DNA from 2 places in the Lichenibacterium dinghuense genome. Region 1 is predicted to be linked to the other one. Evidence: predicted binding sites of a transcription regulator. Region 1 holds the regulator's gene; the other holds the start of a gene.
What was found. The regulator LexA, encoded in region 1, represses DNA repair genes until DNA is damaged. The targets are predictions, from matches to a motif close to TGTTCNNNNTGTGTTCNG.
Positions count from the first base shown of each region.

Region 2: a site for LexA is predicted at 5,938-5,955, ahead of dnaE (DNA polymerase III subunit alpha). Genes of this name have one in related genera too.

Region 1 is NZ_JAJLMN010000001.1:4,306,885-4,315,576, reverse strand. Features, by position in the region: gene recJ (single-stranded-DNA-specific exonuclease RecJ) at 1-259, opposite strand, end outside; gene parE (DNA topoisomerase IV subunit B) at 439-2,502, shown strand; gene L7N97_RS20535 (hypothetical protein) at 2,639-2,893, shown strand; gene L7N97_RS20530 (DEAD/DEAH box helicase) at 3,083-4,612, shown strand; tRNA gene L7N97_RS20525 (tRNA-Gly) at 4,727-4,801, shown strand; gene lexA (transcriptional repressor LexA) at 5,069-5,764, shown strand; gene L7N97_RS20515 (hypothetical protein) at 5,795-6,529, opposite strand; gene aspS (aspartate--tRNA ligase) at 6,553-8,403, opposite strand; gene rnd (ribonuclease D) at 8,596-8,692, shown strand, end outside.
Region 2 is NZ_JAJLMN010000001.1:5,088,422-5,097,113, reverse strand. Features, by position in the region: gene L7N97_RS24470 (Ivy family c-type lysozyme inhibitor) at 1-63, opposite strand, end outside; gene L7N97_RS24465 (hypothetical protein) at 205-837, shown strand; gene thiL (thiamine-phosphate kinase) at 845-1,816, opposite strand; gene L7N97_RS24455 (SH3 domain-containing protein) at 1,933-2,247, shown strand; gene dnaE (DNA polymerase III subunit alpha) at 2,260-5,709, opposite strand; gene L7N97_RS24445 (GCG_CRPN prefix-to-repeats domain-containing protein) at 6,056-6,325, opposite strand; gene L7N97_RS24440 (ceramide glucosyltransferase) at 6,643-7,776, shown strand; gene L7N97_RS24435 (cupin) at 7,782-8,285, shown strand; tRNA gene L7N97_RS24430 (tRNA-Tyr) at 8,427-8,511, shown strand; tRNA gene L7N97_RS24425 (tRNA-Gly) at 8,581-8,654, shown strand.

The DNA.
Region 1 (8,692 bases):
CGCGGGCGAGCCGCTCCACGGCGGCCGGCATGTCGGCGAGCACGTCGGGGTCCGGCATCAGCGCGCGCAGGCTGGGGTCGAGGAAGGCCGCGCAGTCCGCCACGTCGCGGCCGCGGCTCGCCAGCACGCGCGACAGCAGGTCCGGCATGCCGTGGCTCTGCGCGATCGCGGCCGCGCGCCGCGCGCCGGCCTCGTCGAGCCGCGCCCGCCAGGCGCGGCCCGTCATCGAGCGGGCGACGTCGAGCACGAGCGGGTTCATCGGCGGCGGAGGGTTTTCACGGGATGGAGGCCTTCGATCGGCGCGAGCGGGAGCCTCCTTCGCGGGAGGGCGGCACCCTTACCCCGGCGCGACTCGATGGCGAAAGGGTTTCATGTTAACCGTCTCGGGCTTATGTACACGGTCTGTTCCCGTATCCCACCGTCCCGCAGGGCCCGCCGATGTCTCCCAGGTCCGCCGCCGCCGCCGTCCCCGAGGACCTGTTCGCCGTGAACGACGACGTGCCGTCCATCGCCGAGGCCGGGAAGAAGCGCCGCGCCCTGCCGTTGCGCGACGGGACTCCCGACGAGGCCGGCTACACCGCCGCCTCGATCGAGGTTCTGGAAGGGTTGGAGCCGGTGCGGCGGCGCCCCGGCATGTACATCGGCGGCACCGACGAGGCGGGCCTGCACCACCTCTTCGCCGAGGTGATCGACAATTCCATGGACGAGGCCGTGGCGGGCCACGCGAGCCGCATCGACGTCGCGATGGAAGCGGACGGCTTCGTGTCGATCACCGACAACGGCCGCGGCATCCCGGTCGACCCGCACCCGAAGTTCCCCGACCGCTCGGCGCTCGAAGTCATCATGACCACGCTGCACGCGGGCGGCAAGTTCGACTCGGGCGCCTACCAGACCTCGGGCGGACTGCACGGCGTCGGCATCTCGGTCGTCAACGCCCTGTCGGAGCGGCTGGAGGTCGAGGTCGCGCGCGCCCAGACGCTGTACCGCCAGTGCTTCGCCCGCGGCCTCGTCCTGGGGCCGATCGAGATGGTGGGCCGCGTCGCCAACCGGCGCGGCACCCGCGTGCGCTTCAAGCCGGACGCGGAGATCTTCGGCCCCGAGGCGAAGCTCGAACCGGCGCGGCTGTTCCGCATGGCGCGCTCCAAGGCCTACCTGTTCGGCGGCGTCGAGGTGCGCTGGCACTGCGCGCCCGAGCTCGTCGAGGGCACCAAGACGCCCGTCGAGGCCGTGTTCCGCTTCCCCGGCGGCCTCAAGGACCACCTCGCGCAGGAGGTCGAGGGCCGCAGCTTCGTGGCCGAGCAGCCCTTCACCGGCAAGGTGACCAAGCCCGGCGGCCACGGCTCGCTCGAATGGGCCGTGACCTGGCTCAGCGACGACGACGGCTTCGTCCACGCCTACTGCAACACCATCCCGACCCCGAACGGCGGCACGCACGAGAACGGACTGCGCGCGGCGCTGCTCCGCGGCCTCAAGGACCACGCCGAGCGGATCGGGCAGGCGCGGCGCTTCGCCAACGTCACGGCCGACGATGTGATGCTGAACTGCGCGGCGCTGCTGTCCGTGTTCATCCGCGAGCCGGAGTTCCAGGGGCAGAACAAGGGCCGCCTGATGACCGTCGAGGCGGGCCGCATCGTGGAAGCGGCGATGCGCGACAGCTTCGACCACTGGCTCGCCGCCGCGCCCTCGCAGGCCGCGAAGCTCCTCGACTGGAGCGTCGAGCGCGCCGACGAGCGCCTGCGCCGCAAGGCCGACAAGGACGTGGCGCGCAAGAGCGCGACGCGCAAGCTCCGCCTGCCCGGCAAGCTCGCCGACTGCTCGAACTCGGCCGCGCAGGGCTCGGAATTGTTCATCGTCGAGGGCGACAGCGCGGGCGGCTCGGCCAAGCAGGCGCGGGACCGCGCCAGCCAGGCGGTGCTGCCGCTGCGCGGCAAGATCCTCAACGTCGCCAACGCCACGCGCGACAAGCTCGCCGCCAACCAGCAGCTCGCCGACCTCGCGCTGGCGCTCGGCTGCGGGACGGGCACGCACTACAAGGACGGCGAGCTCCGCTACGACAAGATCATCATCATGACGGACGCCGACGTCGACGGCGCCCACATCGCCTCGCTGCTGATCACCTTCTTCTATCGGCAGATGCCCAGGCTGATCGACGGCGGCCACCTGTTCATCGCCGTGCCGCCGCTCTACCGGCTGACGCAGAACACGAGATCCGTCTACGCGCGCGACGACGCCCACAAGGACTTCCTGATGAAGACCGCCATGACGGGGCGGGGCAAGGTCGAGATCAGCCGCTTCAAGGGCCTGGGCGAGATGCCCATGCGCGACCTCAAGGAGACCACCATGGACCCGTCGAAGCGCACGCTGCTGCGCGTGACGGTGCTCGAGGAGGACCAGAGCGGCACGCGCGACGCGGTGGAGCGGCTGATGGGCAACAAGCCGGAGGCGCGCTTCGCCTTCATCCAGGAGCGCGCGTCCGGCGCGGCCGACCTCGTCGACGTTTGAGCCTCGAAAGCCATGGTCGACGGAGGGTGAACGGTTTCCACCGCCTCTTCACCGTTTCGGCCGCGTCCCGTTCATCCTTAAGCCCCTGGCAACCCCGCATCGTCAGTCTGCCGTCACCCCCGACGCTGGATCGACGATGCCCGATTTCGTGAGTGACCGGCGCGGCTCCGCGGTCCAGTGGTTCGCGCTGGCCGCCGCCGCCGTCTGCGTGGCGAGCCTCGCCGGCGCCCACGGGCTCGACTGGCTGTCGCAGTCCGGCCGGATCTCGCTCGTCGCCTATCGCGCCCCCGCGCCGGCGGCGAGCCAGCGCGCCGCCGCAGACCCCAACGTGGACATGACCCCCACCGGATCGGTGCCGGCCGGCAGCGCCCTGGTGATCCGCATCCGCTGAAGCACGGCGCTTCACCATTCCGCGTGGAATATCCCGCGCGTCGTTGACTTGTCGCGGTTTCCGCTTATGTCCCCTGTCATCAATGGGCGTCCCGCGTCGCTCCTCGGCGCACGATCGATCGTGCCTGTCCCCTCACGGCTACACGCGGGTCACGCGGCCGTGCTCCGTCGACGGTAGACGCAACACCTGATGAATTTCAACGAACTCGGCCTCAGCGACAAGGTCCTGCAGGCGGTCGAAGCCACCGGCTACACGACCCCGACGCCGATCCAGGAACAGGCCATCCCGGTCGCGCTCGCGGGCCGCGACGTGCTCGGCATCGCCCAGACCGGCACCGGCAAGACCGCCGCCTTCACCCTGCCGATGATCTCCCGGCTGGAAACCGGCCGCGCCCGCGCCCGCATGCCGCGCACCCTGATCCTCGAGCCGACGCGCGAGCTCGCCGCGCAGGTCGAGGAAGCCTTCGTCCGCTACGGCGCCAACCACAAGATCAACGTGGCGCTGCTGATCGGCGGCGTGTCCTTCGCCGACCAGGAGGCCAAGATCACCCGCGGCGCGGACGTGCTGATCGCCACGCCGGGACGCCTCCTCGACTTCGCCGAGCGCGGCAAGCTGCTGCTCACCGGCATCGAGATCCTGGTCATCGACGAGGCGGACCGCATGCTCGACATGGGCTTCATCCCGGACATCGAGAAGATCTGCAAGCTCGTGCCGTTCACGCGGCAGACGCTGTTCTTCTCGGCCACGATGCCGCCGGAGATCACGCGCCTCACCGAGGCGTTCCTGCACGACCCCGCCCGCATCGAGGTGGCCCGCCCGTCCTCGACGGCGGCGAGCGTGACGCAGTCGCTCGTGGCCTCGGCGCCCGGCCCCGCCAAGCGCGAGGTCCTGCGCCGCCTGCTGCGCGGCGCCGAGGACCTCACCAACGCGATCATCTTCTCCAACCGCAAGCGCGACGTCGCGCTGCTGACGAAGTCGCTGGAGAAGCACGGCTTCTCGGTGGGCTGCCTCCACGGCGACATGGACCAGCGCTCGCGCATGGTGTCGCTCGACGCCTTCCGCAACAACAAGGTGTCGCTGCTGGTCTGCTCCGACGTCGCGGCCCGCGGCCTCGACATCCCGATGGTCAGCCACGTCTACAACTTCGACGTCCCGACCCACGCCGAGGACTACGTCCACCGCATCGGCCGCACGGGCCGCGCGGGCCGCAGCGGCACCGCGGTCTCGATCGTCACCAAGGCCGACCAGCGCTACATCGACGACATCGAGAAGCTGATCCAGAAGAAGATCGACTGGCAGGGCGCGACGCTCGACCAGGTGGCCGACGCCGAGCCGGCCGTCGAGGACGAAGATGAGGGCGGCTCGCGCGACCGGCGCTCGCGCCGCGCGGGCGGACGCGGCGAGGGCCGGCCCTCCGAGTCGCGCGGCGGCCGCCGCGGCGAGAACCGCGGGCGGAGCGACGGCCGGGAGCCGACGCGCGAGCGCACCGAGCGCGCTTCGGCCGACGCCGGCCCGACGCTGGCGCCCCCGCCCAGTTCCTCGACGCGCCGCAGCGAGTCCGCCTCGGCCCCGCGCTCGCGCGACGAGCGCCCGGCCGGCCGCGGCTTCGACCGGCGCCATCGCTCGGACGAGGACGACGACGTCGTGATCGGCCTCGGCGACCACGTCCCCTCGTTCCTGCTGCGCCCGGTGCGGATCAAGGCCGGCACCGACGCCTGAGGCGGGGCGCTTCCGAAATTGTCACGAGGGGGGCGGAGCAGAAACCTGCTCCGCCCCCCTTGTCATTCCGGATCGAATCCGGCATACATCCCTCGTCGCCGCAGCGACATGGATGCGGGTGTAGCTCAGTGGTAGAGCACAACCTTGCCAAGGTTGGGGTCGAGGGTTCGAATCCCTTCGCCCGCTCCAGATCAGCTCGCGACAGTTCTTTCCGACTCCGAACGCTCTGCCGCTTGGTCGGCTCAAGTCGATTGGGCATCAGCGATCGCCGGATCGGGTCGGACGCTCTCCCTGTGGACAGGCGACGATCTCCCAGGCCGATGCGCGCCGCGCCTCACACGCCCCACTTGCAGAACGCATCAAGAACACATATCACGTTCTTGTTTTGTTTTGACGCCCGTCGAGGCGGAGCCGCATCGGCATTCCGGATCGAGCGTGCGCTGGGAGAGTCCGCCCATGCTGACCGAAAAGCAGAGTGAACTGCTCCGCTTCATCCATGCCCGACTGCAGAAGACCGGCGTGCCGCCCTCCTTCGACGAGATGAAGGACGCGCTGGACCTGAAGTCCAAGTCCGGCATTCACCGCCTCATCATGGCCCTTGAGGAGCGCGGCTTCATCCGTCGCCTGCCGAACCGCGCCCGCGCGCTGGAGGTGCTGCGCCTGCCCGAGCAGGTCGCCGCCGAGGCCGCCAAGCCGAAGGGCCTCACGCTGCTGAAGGGCGGCAAGCCCGCGCCGAAGCCGCGGGCCGAGCCTTCGCGCGACCTCCCCGGCGCCTTCGAGATCCCCGTGATGGGCCGGATCGCCGCCGGCACGCCGATCTCGGCCATCCAGACGCAGAGCCACACGATTTCGATGTCGGCCGACTTCCTGGCCTCGGGCGAGCATTTCGCGCTCGAAGTGCGCGGCGACTCGATGATCGAGGCCGGCATCCTCGACAACGACACGGTGGTGATCCGCCGCCAGGACACGGCCAACACAGGCGACATCGTGGTGGCGCTGGTCGACGACGAGGAAGCCACGCTGAAGCGCCTGCGCCGCCGCGGAGCTTCGGTGGCGCTGGAGCCCGCCAACGCCGCCTACGAGACTCGCATCTTCGGGCCCGAGCGTGTCAAGGTGCAGGGCGTGCTGGTGAGCCTGTTCCGCCGCTACTGACCGCGCTCTCGACGGGCCGGGACCGGCCCGTCAGCGCCAGTGCTGCCCCACCCAGGGCACGGGCGGCAGCGATCGGTAGAACTTCTTATACCACTTGGCTGGCCAGCGCCCCGCCATGGCCTCGTCGGGCCGGGGATGGCCCGTGAAGACCACCACGCGCGCCTCGTCGGGCAGCGCCGGCGCCCGGAACAGGTAGAGCGGCCAGGGCGGCAGCAGCCTGTGCTTGAAGCTCGGGCACCAGGGCTCCGGCCAGAAGGCGACGGCCAGGCGCGACGCCTTGGTGACGTAGATCTGCTCGTTGTCGAAGCGATGCGACATCGCCACCGCGTCGTTCTCGAAGTCCGACACGAGATGCGCCGCCGAGCCGGCGCGGAACCGCATCACCGACGAGTTGCCGATGCCCTCGCGCCGCCCCTGCGTGGGGTTGCGCACCAGCACGAGCTTGCCCGGCTCGTGGTCGAACAGCGCGTCGAGCGACCCCGTCACCAGGATGTCGAGGTCGAGGAACAGGAGGTCGCCGCTGAGCCCCCCGAGATCGGCGGCCCAGAGCGCAAGCTTGCGCCACGGACCGGGCTTCAGACCCTGCGGCAGGTGGATCGAGGGGATCGGCTTCGCCTCGATCGCGGGGTCGAGCCCATCGATCGGGTCCGTGAAGGCGACGAAGCGCGTCGGCCGCGCCACGTTGCGCATCACGGCGCGGTGGAGCCGGTTGACGTAGTCGGCCCCGTACTCGCTCCCCCAGCGGATGCAGACGACGGTCTGCACGGCCCCTGCCCTGTCCCGCCGCCTCAGGCCCCGTGCGGCGACACCACGCCGTCGGGCTCCGCGGCCGGCTTCGGCGCCGGGGCGGCCGGCGCCGCGGTCGAGCGGATGTGGAGCTCGCGCAGTTGCTTCGGGGTCGCGGGCGCGGGCGCCCCCATCAACAGGTCCTCGCAGCGCTGGTTCATCGGGAACAGCACGATCTCGCGCAGGTTCTCCTCGTCGGCCAGCAGCATGACGATGCGGTCGACGCCCGGCGCGATGCCGCCGTGGGGCGGCGCGCCGTACTGGAAGGCGCGGTACATGCCGCCGAACCGCTCCTCCAGCACCGCCTCGTCGTAGCCCGCGATGGCGAAGGCCTTGCGCATCACGTCGGGGCGGTGGTTGCGGATGGCGCCGGACGACAGCTCGATGCCGTTGCACACGATGTCGTACTGGTAGGCCTTGATGGTGAGCGGGTCCTGCCCCTCCAGCGCGTCGAGGCCGCCCTGCGGCATCGAGAAGGGGTTGTGGGAGAAGTCGACCTTCTTCTCCTCCTCGTTCCACTCGTACATCGGGAAGTCGACGATCCAGCAGAGCTCGAAGCGGTCCTCGTCGACGAGCTTCAGCTCGCGCCCGATGCGGGTGCGGGCGAGGCCGGCGAGGCGGGCCGCCTTGGCTTCCACGTCGGCGGCGAAGAACACGGCGTCGCCGGGCCCCACCTTGGCGGCCGAGCAGATGCGCGCCAGCACGTCGGCGGGGATGAACTTGGCGATCGGCCCCTTGCCCACCACGGCGCCCGCCTCGTCGGCGTCGAGCACCACGTAGCCGAGGCCGGCCGATCCCTCGCCGCGCGCCCAGTCGTTCAGCTTGTCGAAGAAGCTCCGCGGCTGCGCCCCGGCGCCCGGCGCCGGGATCGCGCGCACCACGCCGCCCTTGTCGATCACGCCCTTGAAGGCCTTGAAGGTCACGCTCTCGTCGGCGAACTCGCGGCTCACGTCGGCGATGCGCAGCGGGTTGCGCAGGTCCGGCTTGTCGTTGCCGTAGAGCAGCATCGACTCGGCATAGGGGATGCGCGTGAACTTCTGCGTGACGGGCCGGCCGCGGCCGAACTCCTCGAAGATGCCGCGCAGCACGGGCTCCACCGTGTCGAACACGTCGTCCTGCGTCACGAAGCTCATCTCGATGTCGAGCTGGTAGAACTCGCCGGGCGAGCGGTCCGCGCGGGCGTCCTCGTCGCGGAAGCAGGGCGCGATCTGGAAGTAGCGGTCGAAGCCCGCCACCATGATGAGCTGCTTAAACTGCTGCGGCGCCTGCGGCAGCGCGTAGAACTTGCCGGGGTGCACGCGGCTCGGCACGAGGTAGTCGCGCGCGCCCTCGGGCGAGGAGGCGGTCAGGATCGGCGTCTGGAACTCGGTGAAGCCCTGCCCCTTCATGCGGGTGCGCAGGCTGTCGATGACGCGCGAGCGCAGGATGATGTTGTTGTGCAGCCGCTCGCGGCGCAGGTCGAGGAAGCGGTACTTGAGCCGGATCTCCTCCGGGTAGTCCTGCTCGCCCGCGACCGGCAGCGGCAGCTCGGCGGCGGGGCCCAGCACCTCGATCTCGGCGGCGTAGAGCTCGACGTGGCCCGTGGCCATGTCGGCGTTCTCGGTGCCGGCCGGGCGGCGGCGCACGGGGCCGTCGACGCGCACGACCCACTCGGAACGCAGCTTCTCTGCCTGCGCGAAGGCCGGCGAGTCGGGGTCGATCACCACCTGCGTGGTGCCGTAATGGTCGCGCAGGTCGATGAACAGCACGCCGCCGTGGTCGCGGATGCGGTTGCACCAGCCCGCCAGCCGCACGTCGGCACCGATCTCGGCTTCGCTGAGGGCGCCGCAGGTGTGGGTGCGGTAGCGGTGCATGATGGCTGACTCTCGAAGCTCGGAAGACCGGGGCGCGCGGGGCTCCGCGGACGTGCCGGCTTTGTCTTGAAAAGCGACAGGCTTGTCAAAGGGCCGGGCGCGCGCTCTTTCGTTGCGACGATTGCGGCAGATCGTTGACTCATCCCCGGCCAGGCGCTCGCAACGCGCGCGCGCTTGCTCTATGGGAGCCGGATGACGCTGATCACCACCACAGAAGAGCTCGCCGCCGTCTGCCGCCGCTTGGCGCGCCACCCCTTCGTGACCGTGGACACGGAGTTCCTGCGCGAGA
Region 2 (8,692 bases), 780 kb from region 1:
CGCGACATCCGGCAGGCCGGCGCAGCACAGGCCGAGGAGGAACGCGGACGCGGCGAATCGCATGGAAAACATCTCCGGGCGCGGTTTTGACGCCGCGGAGTGTCGCCGCCGGACGGCTTCGCGGCAAGCGCCGCTGGGCGCCCGCGCTTGCGCCGCACCGGCGATGCGGGCAAACCTGTCCGCCGTGCCGGAGTCCCGCGATCGATGCGTCACCTGTCCCTGCTCGCCGCGCTCGGCGCCGCCGTGGCCCTTCCGCAAGTCGCTCTGGCCGCCGACGCCCCCCTGCCGACCTTCGTCGCCGTCCCGCCGCCGTCCGCGCTCCTGCCCGCCGGCACGGCCGGGGCCGGCGTCGCGGCGCCGCTGGCCGACCCGGAGTCGATCTGGCACGGCCTCTATGTCGGCACGGAGGTGTTCGGCGTCGGCGGGCGCGGCATCAAGGGCGGCTTCGGCGGCGACGTCTACGGAGGCTACGAGCGACTGCTGCAGAACGGGCTGATCGTCGGCGTGCAGGGCGCCACGGGCTACTCGCCGTCCATCTACGGCGGGGCCGGCCTGCGGGGCTTCGACTTCGGCGAGGTGAGCACGCAGGTCGCCTACCCCATGGGCCGGTTCACGCCCTTCGTCGCGGCCGGCCTGATCGTCGCGCGGCCGGTGACGGGGGGCGGCCTCGCCGGCACCGGCAACGACGGCATCAACGAGCTGATGAACGGGTCCGGCAGCCTCTACGCGGCGCCGCGGGTCGGCGCCGGCGTCGCCTACGCGCTGACGCCCAACACCTCCGTGTCCTTCGGCGTCTCGGTCGGGCGCGGCCTCGGGGCGGGCACCGGCTTCCCCTGATCCGCGCTCAGAAGTGGCTGAACGAGGCGCGCGCGAAGCTGCGCGGCGCGCCGTCGCGGCCGCGGAACGAGGCCTCGTCTCCGGCATGGACCCGGCCGACGGCCGTGACCGCCACCCCGGCCGACGCCGCGGCGGCCTCGAAGGCGCGCGCGGCATCCTCGGGCACGCTCGCCAGGATCTCGTAATCGTCGCCGCCCGTCACGGCGACGTCGAAGGCCGAGGGGTCTGAGTCCACGGCGCGGCGCGCCGCCTCCGACAGAGGCACCGATGCGAGCTCGACCGTGGCGCCGGCGCCCGAGGCCCGCATCATCTTGACGAGGTCGCCGACGAAACCGTCCGAAACGTCCATGGCGCCCGACGCGTGCGCCCTCAGGGCATGGCGGAGGGCGAGGCGCGGGCGCGGGTGGAGGTAGCGGTCGAGGAGGTGCTCGCACCACGGGGGCGGCGGGCCGGCGTCGAGCCGCAGCCGGAGCCCGAGCGCGGCGTCGCCCACGGTCCCCGACACGTAGAGCCGGTCGCCGGGCCGCGCGCCGGTGCGGGGCACCATGCGGCCGGCCGGCACCGCGCCGAAGGCCGTGATGGACAGCGTCAGCGGTCCGCCCGCTTTGACGGTGTCGCCGCCGAGCAGCGGACAGCCGTGCGCCGCCGCCTCCGCGCCGAGGCCCCGCGCGAACCCTTCGAGCCAATCCGCCGTCCAGCCGTCGGGCAGCGCCAGCGCCAGGGTGAAGCCGAGCGGGTCGGCGCCCTTGGCGGCGAGGTCCGACAGATTCACCGCGAGCGCCTTGCGGGCGATGCTGCCCGGCGGGTCGTCTGGAAAGAAGTGGCCGCCGGCCACGATCGCATCGACCGTGACCACGACCTCGTGGCCCGGCGGCGGCGCGATCAGGGCGGCGTCGTCCTTGAGGCCCAGCCCGCCCGGCCCGGCGATGGGCGCGAAGAAGCGGGCGATCAGCCCGTCCTCGTCGAGGGATGATGTCATACTCGTCGTCCGATCCGGCCGCGGCGCGGCGCGCCCGCGGCGAAACTAGCGCCCCCGGGCGACGTTGGGGAGGACCGCGCGCCGCGTCGGCGGGCGGCCCCGACCCGAGACCCACCATGCTCCGATCGTCACCCGCCCTGTCCCGTACCCTCGCCCTCGCGGCCCTGCTGGCGGCCGTGGCCGGCCCGGCCGGTGCGGCCGAGTTCCGCTCGGTTCAGGGGGTGCGACCCGGCCACGTGGCCTGGGTCTATCGGCAGCCGGACGCCGCCAGCGCGCGGGTCGCGTATCTTCGGGCCGGCGCCTCTCACATCCGCACAACGGGCTGCCGCAAGCTGGCCGCCGGCGGCTGGTGCCACGTCACCGTCCGCGGCACGCGCGGCTGGGTGCAGGACCGCTTCCTGCGCGTTGGCAGCGGGGTGATGAGCGGCTGAGGCGACAGCCGATCACAGGTTCTCCACCTGCGTCACCCCCGCCAGCACGCGCAGCGCGTTGGCGACTTCGGGCGACACGGCGTAGCGCTCGCGCAGGCGCACCTCCACCTCGCGCTTGCCGCCGTCCGACGGCACCAGGAACGACACCTCTCCGTCGCCGCGCCGCCCGAGCGCGCCGACGATGCCCGGGATGGGCCCCGCGTCGCGCAGGTGGATGCGCAGCCCCTTGCCGATCCGGCAGGCGGCCTGCTCCAGTCCCTCCGCCTTGACGATGCGGACCCGCACCTCGTCGCCCTCGGCCGAGGCCTGGACGTCGAGCAGCACGGCGTTGCCCTTCTCGAACAGGTCGCGGTGGGTGTTCAGCGTCTCCTGGAACATGATCGCCTCGTACTGCCCCGTCGGGTCCGACAGGTTGACGATGCCGATCTTGTTGCCGGACTTGGTGCGGCGCTCCTGCCGGTCGAGCACGGTGGCGGCGAGCCGCGCGCCGCTCTTGCCGGCCTTGACGTCGCGGGCGAAGCTCGCCCACCGCTCGACCTTAAGCCGGTCGAGCACGCGGCCGTAGTCGTCGAGCGGGTGGCCGGACAGGAAAAAGCCGATCGCGTCGAACTCGCGCTTGAGGCGCTGCGCGGCCGGCCACGACCGGGAGCGGTCGAGCCTGAGGCTCGCGGCCTCGTCGCCGCCGCCGAACAGCGCGCTCTGGCCGGCCTGCCGCTCGCCGTGGAGGCGGTTGGCCTCGGCCAGCATGGACTCGATGCCGCCGAACACCACGGCGCGGTCGGCCTCGAGCTCGTCGAAGGCGCCGGCGGCGGCGAGGCTCTCCAGCACCTTCTTGTTGACCTCGCGCGGGTTGATGCGCGCCGCGAAGTCGCCGAGCGAGGCGAAGGGCTTCGCCCCCCGCGCCCGCACGATGGCGGCGACCTGCCCCTCGCCGGCGCCCTTCACGGCGGACAGCGCGTAGCGGATGGTGCGCTTTTCGGCGTTCACCTCGAAGTCGACGCCCGACAGGTTCACGGAGGGCGGCTCCACCGTGATCTTCAGCCGCTGCGCCTCCTGCCTGAATTCGGAGAGCTTGTCGGTGTTGGCCTTGTCGAGCGTCATCGAGGCGGCGAGGAACTCGACCGGGTAGTTCGCCTTGAGGTAGGCGGTCTGGTAGGAGATCAGCGCGTAAGCGGCGGCGTGGCTCTTGTTGAAGCCGTAGTCGGCAAACTTGGCGAGCAGGTCGAAGATCTCGTCCGCCTTGGCGCGCGGGATGTCGTTCTTGACCGCGCCCTCGACGAAGCGGTCGCGCTGGGCGTCCATCTCCGCCTTGATCTTCTTGCCCATGGCGCGGCGCAGCATGTCAGCCTCGCCGAGCGAGTAGCCCGACAGGGTCTGCGCGGCCTGCATCACTTGCTCCTGGTAGATGATGACGCCGAAGGTTTCGCGCAACACCGGCTCCAGCTTGGGGTGCGGGTATTCGGGCTGCTCCTCGCCGAGCTTGCGGGCGCAGTAGACCGGGATGTTGGCCATGGGGCCGGGGCGGTAGAGCGCCACGAGGGCGATGATGTCCTCCAGCCGGTCGGCGCGCATCTCGGCCAGGGCCTTGCGCATGCCGACCGACTCCACCTGGAACACCCCCACGGTCTCGCCGCGCCCGAGCATCTGGTACGACGGGCCGTCGTCGAGCGGGATCGACGAGATGTCGACCGCGATGCCGCGCTGCGCGATCAGCTTCAGGCAGGTGTCGATCACGGTCAGCGTTTTGAGGCCCAGGAAGTCGAACTTCACGAGGCCGGCCGGCTCCACCCACTTCATGTTGAACTGGGTGGCCGGCATGTCGGACTTGGGGTCCTTGTAGAGCGGCACGAGTTCGTGCAGCGGCCGGTCCCCGATGACGATGCCGGCCGCGTGGGTCGAGGCGTTGGAGTAGAGCCCCTCCAGCTTGCGCGAGATGCCGAGCAGCTTCTCGACCTTCTCGTCCTCCTGAGCGGCCTCCTGCAGGCGCGGCTCGCCCTCGATCGCCTGCTCCAGCGTCACGGGGTTGGCGGGATTCTGCGGCACGAGCTTGGCGAGCTTGTCGACCTGCCCGAGCGGCATCTCCAGCACGCGGCCGACGTTGCGCAGCACGCCGCGCGCCAGGAACGAGCCGAAGGTGACGATCTGCGCCACCCGGTCGAGCCCGTAGCGGTGGCGCACGTACTGGATCACCTCCTCGCGCCGCGTCTGGCAGAAGTCGACGTCGAAGTCCGGCATCGAGATGCGCTCGGGGTTCAGGAACCGCTCGAACAGCAGCGCGAAGCGCATCGGGTCGATGTCGGTGATCGTCAGCGCGTAGGCGACGAGCGAGCCCGCGCCCGAGCCGCGGCCGGGGCCGACCGGGATGTCGTGGGCCTTGGCCCATTTGATGAAGTCCGACACGATCAGGAAGTAGCCCGGGAACTTCATGCGGGCGATGATGTCGAGCTCGAAGGCGAGCCGCGTCCGGTAGTCCTCCTCGCCGAAGCCCGGCGCCGGGCCGTGGGCGGCGAGCCGCGCTTCCAGCCCCGCGATCGACTGCTCGCGCAGGGCCGTCTCGGCGTCGAGCACGTTGCCGGCCTCGTCCGTGTAGTTCGGCAGGATGGGCTTGCGGGTGCGCGGGCGGTAGGAGCAGCGGCGCGCGATCTCGACCGTGTTGGCGGTCGCCTCCGGCAGGTCGGCGAAGAGCTTGACCATCTCGGCCCGCGTGCGGAAGCGGTGCTCGGTGGTGAGCTGGCGCCGGTCCGGCGTGCCGAGCACCTGCCCTTCCGCGATGCAGATCAGCGCGTCGTGGGCCTCGTGGTCCGCCACGGCGGCGAAGAAGGGCTCGTTGGTGGCCACCAGCCGCAGCCCCTTGTCGTAGGCGAGGGCGACGAGCTGGCCTTCGAGCCGGCGCTCCTCGGGCAGGCCGTGGCGCTGCAGCTCGACGTAGACGTCGCCCGCGCCGAACTCCGCCACGAGCCGGTCGAGCCGGGCGGTCGCGGCCTCGGGCTTGTTGGCGGCCAGCACGCGGTCGATCGCCCCGTTGGGGCCGCCCGTCAGCAGGATCAACCCCTCGGTGCCGCCCACCAGCCGGTCGAAGGCGATGTGGGGCTCGTCGCCGGGCTCGGGACGGGTGAAGGCCTCGGAGGCGAGGCGCATGATGTTGGTGTAGCCCGCCTCCGTGCAGGCCAGGACCACCACCGAGCCGCGCGCCTGCCGATGGAGGTCGCGGCCGAACAGCGCGCCGTCGCCGAAGTCCACTGTGAGCTGGATGCCGGTGATGGGCTGCACGCCCTCCTTCGACATCTTCTCGGAGAATTCCAGCGCGCCGAACAGGTTGTTGGTGTCGGTGATGGCGAGCGCCGGCATGGCGTCCGCCGCGGCCAGCTTGGTCAGCTTGGCGATTGTCAGCGCGCCTTCCCGCAGCGAGAACGAGGTGTGGACGTGCAGGTGGACGAAGCCGGGCCCTTCGGTCGTCGTCATGGTCTCGGCTCCTCAGCGTCGGGCCGACGTCGTGACTCCGCGAAGGCCGCGAGTCGAGTCGGTCCCCTCGCCTATGGACCGGATAGGTTGACGCTCCCCCGCGCTCACCAGCGCGCCAGCAGGGCGACGAAGCACAGGAAGGCGGCGAGGAACGCGAGTTCGATCGCGTCGGCGGCCAAGCGTCGCAACATGGATCGTGTCTCCTGCCGGGATCGGCGGAGGCAGCTTCGTTCTTGTTTTGTTCTAAATCAACGGCCCCGTGGACGGCGGGCGGGCCGCCACCCGACAGGGTTAACGAAAGCTTGACGACCCCGGCGAAAGCGCCCGCCGGGGCCGCCGCATCCGCTCAGCGGCAGACGCGGTGGGGGAGCGGCAGGAGCACCGTGCGGCACACCACCGGGCGGCGGACGATCGGCGCGAAGGGGCGCACGAAGGGGCGGTTCGGGCGGCAACCGAGGAAGGGGCCGCGGTGGAAGCCCGGGCCGCAGCCGCCGGCCACCAGCGTCACGCCGGCGGCGGCGGAGGCCGCGGGGGCGATCGGCATGGCTTCGGCGGACAGCGGCAGGGCCGCGAACAGGGCGGCCGCGGCGGCGGCGAGCTTGATGGTCTTGCTCATGGGCTCAGCTTCCTCGGATCTGGTGGGCCGGAGCGGCGGGCGCGCCGCCGGGGCGGGCCTGACTATACCGGAGAGCCTGCACGTTCGGTGAACAGGCGATCGCCGCGGTTCCGCCGCCGCGCCGCCATCGTGGCCCGACGTTTCGTCGCAGTTTCGGGGCCGGAAGCGGCGGCGGCCTGCCGAAGCCGCGCCCTTTCATGGCCACAGCCTGGACTCGTTGCCCTGATTCGGGCAGGCACAAGGGAGAGATGACGGAGCTGCGGTCGCAGCCCGCGGCCGAGCGGGGCCGCTGAGACGAGAAGAAAGAAAGGTCGATCATGACGGTAGCCGAATGTGCGGCGGGCTTCTCCGTCCTGATGACGGGCGCGCAGCTCTTCAGCACCGGCGTTGCGGCCGTCCGATGCCGCGAGATCCCCGCCCCCTTCCCGGTGCCCGACCCGGCGCCGCCCGTCAGCCTGATGCGCCCGGTGCGCGGCATGGACAACTTCGAGGAGGAGACGCTCCGCTCCTCGTTCCTGCTCGACTACCCGAACTACGAGCTGCTGTTCTGCTGCGAGGAGCCGGACGACCCGGTGCTGCCCCTGGTCCGGCGCCTGATCGCCGCCCATCCCGGCGTGCCGAGCCGCATCCTGATCGGCCGCGACGACATCAGCCCGAACCCCAAGCTCAACAACTGCGTCAAGGGCTGGCACGGCGCCGCCCACGACTGGATCATCATGGCGGATTCCAACGTCCTGATGCCGCGCGACTACATCCAGCGCCTGCTCAAGCGCTACACGAAGGACACGGGCCTCGTGTGCTCGACGCCTATCGGCTCGCGGCCGCGGAGCTTCTGGGCCGAGGTGGAGTGCGGCTTCCTCAACACCCTGCAGGCGCGCTGGCAATATGCCGCCGAGGCCATCGGCTTTGGCTTCGCCCAGGGCAAGTCCATGCTCTGGCACAAGCCGGTGCTGGAGGAGCACGGCTCCATCGAGGCGCTGGGGCTGGAGATCGCCGAGGACGCCGCCGCCACCAAGCTCGTGCGGCGCCAGGGGTTGCGGGTCGGCCTCGCCGACAACCCCTTCGAGCAGCCGCTCGGGGTCAGGACCTTCGCCGAGGTGTGGGGGCGCCAGCTCCGCTGGGCGCGGCTGCGGCGCGTGACCTTCCTGCCCTTCTTCCTCTTGGAGGTCTTCACCGGCTGCGTGTTCCCGTCGCTCGCCGCGGCCTTCGCGGCCTCGGTCTACGGGCTCGATCCGGTCCTCGTCGGCGTGGCCGTGGCGACGCTGTGGATGGCCTCCGAGGCGGTGCTGGCCTGGTCGGCGGGCTGGCGCATGTTCTGGGCGTCGCCCTTCATCTGGCTGTTCCGCGACTGCATGCTGCCGTTCCTGTTCACCACGGCGCTGCTGACCGACGACTTCGTGTGGCGCGGCAACGCCATGACGGTGAAGGAGGAGCCCGCCAAGGTGGGCTGAAGGTCGTGGTCGGGCTCCTGCGCTTCGCCCCCTCCGGCCGCGTGCCCAACAGCGCGCTGCCGGTGCTGGTGCACCGCGCCGCCCTGCCGGCCGACGCCGTGGCGGGCGCCCATGAGGCCCTGTTCGCCCGCCACGGCTGGTCCAACGCCTGGCGAAACGGCGTCTACCCGTTCCACCACTTCCATTCGACCGCGCACGAGGTGCTGGGCATCTGCGGTGGGCGCGCCACGCTGCGGCTCGGGGGCGAGGGCGGGCAGGACGTCGAGGTCGCGGCCGGCGACGTCCTGGTGCTGCCCGCCGGCACGGGGCACCGGCGCGTCGCGTCCGCCGACGGTTTCAGCGTCGTCGGCGCCTACCCGGACGGGCGCGACTGGGACCTGATCCGCGCCGATGCGGCGACTGACGAGGACCTGCGCCGCGCCGTGGCCGCCATCGCGGCCCTCCACCTGCCCCACCGCGATCCGGTCACGGGTGAGCCGATGGGCGGCCGCTGGCATCCGTGGGCGTGACGGGAGGCTCGCGGCCCGCGCGATCCATCCACAGCCTCCGCGGACGCCGTCACGGGATCGACGCGAGCAGGGTTGACAGGCCGGGCTCCGCCCGCGATAAGCGCCGCAGTCCGCTGGCGCTGAGCGCCGACGGGTTGGGACGGAGGAGTGTCCCGAGCGGCAAAGGGGGCGGACTGTAAATCCGCTGGCTATGCCTTCGTAGGTTCGAGTCCTACCTCCTCCACCAAATCTCAACAACGCGATTATGCCCGACATGGCTTGCACGGCCGTGCGGCTGCGGTATGCTGAGTGGCGCGCGGGTGTAGCTCAATGGTAGAGCAACAGCCTTCCAAGCTGATGACGAGGGTTCGATTCCCTTCACCCGCTCCATTTTTGCGCCAGAGCGCTGATTTCACTACGGTCCCCTC